One region of the Bacillus sp. KICET-3 genome, then DNA from elsewhere that is predicted to be linked to it. Evidence: predicted binding sites of a transcription regulator. Region 1 holds the regulator's gene; the other holds the start of a gene.
The links. The regulator NrdR, encoded in region 1, represses ribonucleotide reductase genes. The targets are predictions, from matches to a motif close to AACACNATATATNGTGTT.
Positions count from the first base shown of each region.

Region 2: the regulator NrdR is predicted to act here: its motif matches at 2,101-2,118, upstream of R5H20_RS20765 (anaerobic ribonucleoside triphosphate reductase).

Region 1 covers NZ_CP137345.1:3,370,621-3,375,748, forward strand. Annotated here, with positions in the region: gene dnaI (primosomal protein DnaI) at 1-433, opposite strand, end outside; gene R5H20_RS17195 (replicative helicase loading/DNA remodeling protein DnaB) at 454-1,869, opposite strand; gene nrdR (transcriptional regulator NrdR) at 1,988-2,446, opposite strand; gene R5H20_RS17205 (hypothetical protein) at 2,462-2,854, opposite strand; gene speD (adenosylmethionine decarboxylase) at 3,056-3,442, opposite strand; gene R5H20_RS17215 (glyceraldehyde-3-phosphate dehydrogenase) at 3,670-4,692, opposite strand; gene coaE (dephospho-CoA kinase) at 4,900-5,128, opposite strand, start outside.
Region 2 covers NZ_CP137345.1:4,057,218-4,062,345, reverse strand. Annotated here, with positions in the region: gene R5H20_RS20780 (sugar kinase) at 1-279, shown strand, start outside; gene R5H20_RS20775 (bifunctional 4-hydroxy-2-oxoglutarate aldolase/2-dehydro-3-deoxy-phosphogluconate aldolase) at 279-884, shown strand; gene kdgT (2-keto-3-deoxygluconate transporter) at 978-1,961, shown strand; gene R5H20_RS20765 (anaerobic ribonucleoside triphosphate reductase) at 2,135-4,003, shown strand; gene nrdG (anaerobic ribonucleoside-triphosphate reductase activating protein) at 4,000-4,446, shown strand; gene manA (mannose-6-phosphate isomerase, class I) at 4,628-5,128, shown strand, end outside.

The DNA of each region.
Region 1 (5,128 bases):
GCACCTTCAAGCGGCTGGGGTCGTCCCCATCAATATCCGCAAATGTGGCATCCAGCAGATCCCTTTGAATATAGATGCTTTTGATTAGCGAACGCTGTCTTTCCCTTTCATCAGCTTTGCGCTTTTCAGGACAGATGTCATACTTGATATCAATCGTTTTTCCGTTCAGCACAAGCTTTGGATAATAGCCCTTAAGCAGATTTTTGCATTCATTCAGACTGGGGCAGTTGCTGCAGGCTTTGCTTTGCTGTGTATATTCATAAAGCTTGTTCAAGCTTCTGTCGATCATATGATCGTCCACTTCCGACTGATGTTGTGCGAGAAATTCCTGAACATCCTTGTCAGAAAGAACTTTTTCTTTCATATCCTCAAGGCGCTTTTTAAAATCAGGCCTTGCCGTCACGCCTTGCAAAGCTCGTTTAATCGGCTCCATAACTCTTGTTCACCTCACATTTAAAGGGCGGAATGGTTTCTCAGTTTTTTCATTTCCTCCAGCAGTTGTTGCTTCTGCTGATCAAAATCTTCCTTGCTTGCCACGGCCTGCTCCCCTTCGGGATGAGCCCCGGAAGCTTCACCTTGCAGCCAATCCGGCAGCTTTTCTTCCCTGATGACTTTTTTGCTGCGCTGCGTTTTCTTTCCTTCCGCCCATTCAAGATACTGACGGTTTTCTTCCTTGGCAAGCTTCATGGCTTCCCTTACCGTCTTCACTTTTTTTCTGGCCCAGTGGGAAGCGATTTTTTGCGTGTAGTTTTTTGAAAGCTTCATATCGGTTTTCAGCATGACATAATAGATCAGGACATTGATGACGCCCGGCTCCAGCTTTTGGTCAAGCATGATTTCCTCGATGATTTTCAAATCGGCTTTGGACGGTTCGGCCCCGCCTGCAATATCCTGCAGCAATTTTCTCGGGGATACCTGTTCAAGGAGCGCGATCAAGTTTTCTTCCTTTGATGACGGCTTTGGCGGCTGTTCATTCGAATAATCACGCAGCCTGAGCGGCTGCACTTTGTCGACAAGCTCCGGAAGCAGGCCGCTTCTTTCGATCTGATACCAGTCGCTTGCCGCTTTTCTGAGCGCTTCCGTCGTGATTGTATCATGTTCATCAACAGCTGACATGACGACGTTTTGCATTTGCAGCGGTTCGATGCCGTACAGAAAGGCGAGTTTTTTGATCGTCTCTTTTACTTGCCCGGTCAGCGCTTTTCTCGGGATCAGCGCCTCAGACAAACCAGCCAGAAACAACTGAAAGTCAAAAGCATCATCCGTCACCTCGACCGGCTTGCTTTGCCCCTCTTTCATCAATTCCTGGCCGTCTTCAAGCTGCATGGCGTCGGCCATATCATCTGACAGCTTCCATTCGCTCGGCTGCACAGCTGCAAAGACTTCATTGAACGAGCGTGTGATATCACGGGCCTCTTCAGGAACGGCAGGATGTGAAAAATAATCTTTCAACTGCTGAAACCTTGCTTTTCCGACGCGGTTGTACAAAAAAACGTTCAGCATGCCGTCTTGAAAAAACTCATCCGGCCTGAGCGGCGGAATCAGTTCATATATAAATAAACGCTCCTGTTCGGTTTCTTTTACATATGTTTTTAACAGACCTATTCCCTCGAGCTTTTCCTTTTCGGCGTAAATCGTTTTCAGGCTTGTCTGCATCGCCCCCATCAGCTGCCTGTGGGTCGAGCTTTTCCCCCATACCCTGTTTTGCTCCAGCTCTCCCCAGAGCGTAAAAAACAGGCTGAGCGGGAAAAAGCCGATCAAAGGCTGGTACAGCAGGGTCACAATTTGCCGGTCCAAATCCTGAAGAAGCCCGTGGCTCTTGACGATGTAAGGATCGACAGGAAGCAAGTCTTTCCAATAATTACTCATATCTTTTGTCAACCTTCCAATTTGTTTCTTGTCCTCATTTTACACCTTTTTTCGGTCTTCATGTCATCCACCTGAAATCTTTATCATGAGAAAAGAGCTGGATCAAGTTTTCAGCTCTTTACCGTTCTTTCTTTATTAAGTCTTTCAGTTCCTCGATAAACACATTGATATCCTTGAATTGGCGGTATACGGACGCAAATCTGACATATGCTACCTCATCGATTTTCGCCAGACGGTCCATCACCATTTCGCCGATATCCTCGCTTTTCACTTCAGAAGCACCTTGATTTCTAAGCTCTTTTTCAATTTCAAAACAAATATCTTCAAGCTGTTTTAAAGCGACAGGCCGCTTTTCACAAGCTTTGATCAAGCCGCGGAGCATCTTCTCCCGGCTGAATTCTTCCCGAATTCCTTCTTTTTTTACGACGATGAGCGGAATTTCTTCCACTTTTTCAAATGTCGTAAACCGGTAATTACATGATTCGCATTCGCGCCTTCTGCGAATCGATCTGCTTTCGTCAACCGGACGGGAGTCTAACACTCTCGTCCCATTATGCTGACACGCTGGACATTTCATTTTTTCAGCTCCTATTCAGTTGTTTGTTTGGACAGCAGGAGCCAGCTTTCGGTCCAATTCCCGATAAACCGACGAAACCATGCTGCGGCTGTACCCAAAATCAGTCGGCAAAAACGTTTCCGTCGATATATTAAAATCTACGGCTGTATCAAAAGGGCGAACCGATACGACGGTCGCCACCAAAAAAGCTTTTCTCGGCTTTGCAACCTCCGCGCTTATTTCTCCTCTTTCTTCCGATACCGAAATGGCGGTGCAGCAGTCAAGCCCGTCCAGCACTTCCTTTACTGCTTCAAGCGCCTGTTTTGCAGTTGCTTTATAATAGCGGCTCTTCAGCTCGTCCAAAGGATGGTGGTCGGATGTTTCGGCATGGGTCGAAAAAAACCCCTGAATCTTTTGGAAAACGCTCATATTCCATATCCCCTTTGTCTTCTTCTCTATATTTTATTAAAAAAACTCTCCATTTCCAAGAGAAAACAAAATAGCAAGAGAATGCCGAATGCTGGAAGAAAGGCCATTTCAAAGAAGCGGGGGCTGGTTTCGCGGAAAAACAAAAAGGAGCGGATCACAAAAAGCGGCTCTTCGCTTTTTCATCCAGCTCCTTTTCAGGCATTAAAGCGCCTGTGCTTTGGCTTTGGCCTGTTTGATCTGAACAGGTCCCATGCCTCTCGGTATTTCAATGTTCTCTCTTGTTTCCGCACTTAGCTCTTCTGCGATGTAATCCGCAGCAATATTCGGATCTAAATCTCCGCAAGTATAAACATCAATGCTGGCATATCCGTGTTCAGGAAAGCTGTGGATGGTCAGATGAGATTCAGAAATAATGACGACCCCGCTTACACCTTGAGGCGCAAATTTATGAAACGCAACCTCCCGCACCTCAGCGCCTGACTTCAGTGCCGCATTTACAAACGTTTTTTCAATAAAATCCATGTCGTTCAGCTTATCAAAATCGCATCCCCACAGTTCGGAGATGACGTGACGCCCCATTGTTTCCATAGCATGGACCCCCCTTAACAAGAATTAAAAAGTGAATTTCCAAGCAACTAAACCGGTCATTTACCACGGGGGAAAGTTAGTCCGGAGAGGTCCTAACCCTTTAAGTAATGCCGAAGCGCTCACGAACTAGAAGTTCACGAAAAATAGTATACTTTGTTTGATTATTTTTTGCAAGGCGGTTTTTTGGTTAAGGGGTTTTTATTTTTTTAGCCGTCCATGCTTTTATTTTATACAGCTGAAGGATGTTTCATTCTCAAAGCGACATATCTGATTAAATCAACGACCCTGCACGAATATCCCCATTCATTGTCATACCATGCAAGCACTTTCATTTTTCTGTTTTCAAGCACCATCGTTGAAAGGCTGTCAATGACGGCGGAATATGGATTTGTATTAAAATCTGCTGACACGAGCGGTTCATCGCACACATCGATGATGCCGGACATTGAACCGGCGGCCGCCATGCGGAATGCCTCATTGATGTCCTCAGCCGTGACATCGCTTTTTAAATCTGCGACAAGATCAACGAGAGAAACGTTTGAAACAGGCACCCGCAAAGCAAGGCCATGCATTCTTCCTTTTAAATGAGGCATAACGAGCGACAGCGCTTTTGCAGCGCCTGTAGTCGTGGGAATGATCGAAGAACCGCAGGCGCGCGCTCTCCGCAGGTCTTTGTGCGGATTGTCGATATTTTTTTGATCGTTTGTGAAGGCGTGAACGGTCGTGACAAGTCCGTTTTCAATGCCAAATGCATCATCAAGCACTTTTGCGACAGGCGCCAGACAATTCGTCGTACAAGACGCGTTGGAGATGATCGCATGGCGCTCCGCATCGAAATCGCCTTCATTTACGCCCATCACAATCGTAATATCTTCATTTTTTCCAGGCGCGGTTAAAATGACCTTTTTCGCTCCTGCTTCAATGTGCGCTTCCGCTTTTTCCTTAGAATTAAACTTGCCTGTAGCTTCAACCACTATATCGATTCCGTGTTTTGCCCACGGAAGGAGCTTCGGATCTCTTTGATTGGTCAGCAAAACCTTTTTCCCGTTTACCGAAAGATGATCATCGCCCGCTTTGACATCAAGCTCATAGCGTCCGTGATTTGTGTCATACTTTATTAAATGAGCGAGCGTTTCCGCAGGATAGCTCGCGTTGATCACAGCTATATCCATTTGATCATCAAGCATCGCTTTTCTAAACACCATTCTGCCGATACGGCCGAATCCGTTTATCGCAACTTTTACCTTCATCAAACAAACACCCCTTATTTTTATGTCATTCCATATCTGTTTTGCTCAAAATAAGTATAACACATTATTTCGAATTAGCCATACCATTTATTCTTTTTACAGCAAATTTGCACACCGTGTATGCGAATAACGGCTGGCTGGCGTTGCGGGGCTGTCGGCGAACGGATTTCCGTATAACAAAAAAAGTGAGTGCGGGAAAATCCGCACTCACTTCTCAGTATGTGACCACGCTTCAAGCAGGCGCTGAAGCTGGTTTTCGGTATCCTCCAGACGGCCGCTGTTATCGATGACGGCGTCGGCTTTTTTTCTTTTTTCATCAAGCGGAAGCTGGGCATGAATTCGATTCAGCGCTTCCTCTTCATTTAATGAATTTCTTTTCATCAGCCGCTCAAGCTGGAGCTTTTTCGGGATCCAGACAACGATCACCTTGTCTGCC
Region 2 (5,128 bases), 690 kb from region 1:
GAAGGAGCCTACTTCCGGACGGCGGAAAAAACCGGCTATATACCGGGATATGCGGTTGATAGAGTGGTCGACACCGTTGGAGCGGGTGATGGCTTTGCTGTCGGCATCATCAGCGGGCTTTTGGACCGGCTGCCGCTGGAGGAAGCGGTGCAGAGAGCGAATGCCATCGGAGCACTGGCGGTCATGGCTCCGGGGGATATGGACGGCCTTCCGTCAAGAGAAAAATTAACAGAGTTTTTAAGAGTGATGGAAAATCAAAAAATAGGAGGTTCACTATGATGGAAATGTCCATGATCGAAAAAACACAGGAACAGCTTGCAAACGCCGGCCTGATCGCAGTCGTCCGCGCCAAAGGCATGGAGGCGGCGGATGATGCCATTCATCGTCTCATCGATAAAGGAATCACCGCGATTGAAATCACTTACACCACTCCTGGAGCGTCTGAGTTGATTGCAAAATTCGCGAAGATGGACGGTCTTCTTGTCGGCGCGGGTACGGTCACCGAGGGTCTGCAGGCGCGGGAAGCCGCCGATGCGGGGGCGAAATTTATCGTCAGCCCCGGGTTTTCAGGGGAGCTGGCTGATGAAGCCGCATCATTGGATGCATTTTTTATTCCGGGTGTCATAACGCCGAGCGAAATTATGGAAGCGGTGTCAAAGGGGTTTCGCATTCTTAAATTATTTCCAGGCGGAACATCAGGCATTTCCTATATGAAAAATTTGGCGGGTCCATTCCCGGACATCCGCTTTATTCCGACCGGGGGAATTCATCCCGGCGATGTGGAAAAATGGCTTGACGCCGGAGCGCTGGCCGTAGGAGTGGGAAGCCAGCTTGATAAAGTGTCGGCAGAAGACCTTCAGCGGATTTTCCAAAGACGGATATAAACAAAAATAAAGCATGCCGCAGCATCGTCACGATTTTAGGCTTTTCAGATCAATAGCTTTGTTTTGTCATTAACTGAGATGGGAGAAAAAATGATGAAAATTAAAGCAACGATTGAACGTGTGCCTGGGGGCATGATGATTATTCCGCTGTTTTTGGGAGCGGCGCTGAATACGTTTGCTCCCGGAACGGCCGACTTTTTTGGTGGATTTACAGGAGCCTTGATTACAGGAACGCTGCCGATTTTAGGGGTATTTATCTTTTGTGTTGGGGCCACCATCGATTTTCGCTCTTCAGGCTATATCGCCAGAAAAGGCTTGACACTGCTGATTGGAAAAGTAGGCTTTGCTGCTTTATTGGGCTTGATCGCTTCACAGTTTATTCCTGACGAAGGAATTCAATCGGGATTTTTTGCGGGCTTGTCCGTTCTTGCCATTGTAGCGGTCTTGAATGAAACGAACGGCGGACTCTATTTGGCATTGATGAACCATATGGGACGGAAGGAAGACGCAGGGGCTTTCGCTTTTATCAGTACGGAGTCCGGGCCGTTTATGACTATGGTGACGTTTGGTGTGACAGGATTGGCGGCATTTCCGTGGGAGACGCTCGCTGCAACCGTCATTCCGTTTTTGCTCGGCTGCATACTCGGAAATCTTGACCATGAACTGCGTGACTTATTCAGTAAAGTCGTCCCGGCGATCATTCCGTTTTTCGCATTTTCATTAGGGAATACGCTCGATTTTAGAATGCTCGTCAAATCCGGCCTTTTAGGGATTTTTGTCGGTGTGTCGGTCGTCATTCTGTCGGGAGCCTCTTTATACTTGCTCGATCGTCTGATTGCGAGGGGGGACGGTGTGGCCGGAGTGGCGGCATCATCTACGGCCGGCGCGGCGGTAGCCGTTCCATATGCACTGGCGGATGCAAACCCGGTGTTTGCCCCGGTGGCTGAGTCGGCTACGGCCATCATCGCAACTAGCGTCATCGTCACCTCGCTTCTGACGCCGCTTGCAACCATTTGGATAGAAAAACGGGTCAAACATAGGAAACCTCCAAAACAGATCACCATAGACTATAAATAAATGAAGGCTATAGGCGCCGCGGAATATTCCATTCTGCGGCGCTTTTTATGATGCCTTTTCCGAGAAAGTCACGAAATTGCTAAAATTATAGAATAAAAACTGTGCTAATATCAATATGTAGTGTTTTTTAAAAAATGAAAACACAATATATGCCATTGATAGGAGAGTTAAGGATGAAACCTGGCGTTAAAGAGCAGGGATTACTGCAATTAACAGAGACATTTCACGACATTGTAGGATATGGAAACCACGATATAATGCAGGAAAACGCAAATGTAGACGGACGTTCGCCGATGGGGCAAATGAGCCGGTTTGCATCTGAGAGCGCGAGACATTATGCGCTTCATTATTTAATGTCGCCGGAAATTAAAAAAGCGGTCGATGACAATTTTCTATACCCGCACGATCTGGATTTTATGGCCAGCGGTACAACAACCTGCTGTCAGATTCCTTTGGGGCAGCTGCTGCAGGATGGATTTCACACAGGACACGGGTCCCTCAGAGAACCGAAAGACATCATGAGCGCGCTGTCTTTAGCGTCGATTATTTTCCAGTCCAATCAAAACATGCAGCACGGGGGCCAGTCATTTCCGATGTTTGACTACGACCTTGCCCCTTACGTCCGCAAAACATTTGAAAAACACGTGAAGAGGATCAAAGAATATCCGACAACATTAACTGAAGAAGAAATAGCTGAAAAAGCTTGGCAAGAGACCGACAATACCACTTATCAAGCCTGTGAAGCATTCATACATAATGCCAACAGCATGCATTCCAGAGGAGGCGGACAAGTTCCCTTCGTCTCCATTAATTACGGAACTGACACATCAAGGGAAGGCCGGATGCTGATCAAAAACATTCTCAAGGCGACAAAAGCCGGTTTAGGCAAGGGAGAAACACCCATCTTTCCGATTCAAATTTTTAAGATGAAAGAAGGGGTCAATGTCCACAAGACGGATCAAAACTACGACTTATATCAGCTGGCATTAGAAACAAGCGCCGAAAGGCTGTTTCCCAACTTTAGCTTTATCGATTCACCCGTGAACAAGCCATTTTATGATGGAACGCCTGAAAGCGAAATTGCCTATATGGGATGCAGAACCCGCGTGATGTCCAACATAAATGGGAAAGAAAACAGCATCGGCAGGGGAAATTTATCTTTTACCTCAATCAACATTGTGAAAATCGCCCTGCTGAGCGAAAACACTGAACAGTTTTTCACATCGTTAAGCCATTATATTGATTTAACCATTCAGCAGCTGTTGGAAAGGTACGCTTTTCAATGCAAAAAAAGAGCGAAAGACTTTAAATTTTTATATTCCCAAGGAATCTGGCACGGAAGCGAGCAATTGGGTCCTGATGACACGCTTGAAGACGTGCTCAAGCACGGCACCTTGAGCATCGGCTTTATCGGATTGGCTGAAGCCTTGACCGCTTTGACGGGAAAACATCACGGAGAAAGCGATGAGGCCTTTGAATTGGGTAAACGAATCGTCCAATTTATGCGGGACAAGGCAGATGAAGCTACGGAAAAACACAAGCTCAATTTTTCATTGATCGCCACCCCTGCCGAAGGGTTGTCAGGAAAGTTCGTCAAAAAAGACAGAATCCAATTCGGCGCTATCAAAAATGTCACGGATCGGATTTATTATACGAACTCGTTTCATATTCCCGTCCATTATAAGCTGACGGCGATAGAAAAGATCAGAAAAGAAGCGCCCTTCCACATGATGTGCAACGGCGGACACATCAGCTATATCGAGCTTGACGGGGATCCGAAGAAAAACATACAAGCGATGGATACAATCGTTAATGCCATGCGCAGGGAAGGCATGGGCTACGCCTCTATCAATCATCCGGTCGATCATTGCAAAGCGTGCGGATTCACCGGCATTATTGATAACGAATGCCCGCAATGCAAAAACAGCGATGAAGCTTTAATTGAACGAATCAGACGGATTACCGGATATTTGGTCGGTGACATGTCGAAATGGAATTCCGCTAAAAGACAAGAAGAAAAGGACAGAGTGAAGCACCAATGAAAGTGATGAATATAATCCATGACAGCATAGTAGACGGAGAAGGTTTGAGAACCGTTGTTTTTTTGGCGGGCTGCCCGCATATGTGCGAAGGCTGCCACAACAAACAGAGCTGGAACATCAATAACGGCTTTGACATGAGCATTGATGAAGTCTATGAGGAAATCATGAAGAATCCCCTGACAAATGTAACCTATTCCGGAGGAGAGCCGCTCCTGCATACCGGTGAACTGATTGAACTCTCCAAGAGGATTAAGCAGGATTCTGAAAAGGATATATGGCTGTACAGCGGATATACGTATGAACAGATTTTAAACAATGACAAACACAGCGCCCTGCTGGAATATTGCGATGTATTGGTGGACGGTCCGTTTGAACTCAATAAAAGGGATCTGACATTGCTCTACAGGGGAAGCTCAAATCAAAGAATCATCAAACTGACATGAAGAAGAAGCCCGCGGGCTTCTTCTTGTTTTTGGTAAACACATAGGGCGCCCGGGATTGACTTCCTGCCATATAGCGTCATAATAAATATGAAAAGGTATAGAAGTAAAATGAAAAAGAAAGCGTTTTATTTCTGTGTTTTGCCTGGTTGTATAAGAGACGACAAAGGGAGGAGATGGCTGCATGACGCAATCACCGATATTTCTACAGCCTCAATTCAAAGAAAGAATATGGGGAGGGACCGCTTTAAGAGATCGATTCGGCTATGATATCCCCTCTGACCTGACAGGTGAGTGCTGGGCCATATCCGCCCACCCGAACGGACCGAATGTAGTGGCCGGAGGGCCTTATCGAGGAAAAACGCTTGCCCAGCTTTGGGACGAGCATCGCGAACTGTTCGGCGGGACGGAAGGGGACCGTTTTCCGCTGCTGACGAAAATTCTTGATGCCAACAAAGATTTATCTGTCCAGGTTCATCCGGACGACTATTATGCCGGTGAACATGAAAACGGTGAACTTGGCAAGACGGAATGCTGGTATATCATCGATTGCAAAGAGGATGCCGAAATTGTATACGGACACATGGCAAGGACGCGGACGGAGCTTGTCACGATGATCAACAGCGGGGATTGGGAAAACCTGTTGAGGCGGATCAAGATCAAACCGGGCGACTTTTATTATGTG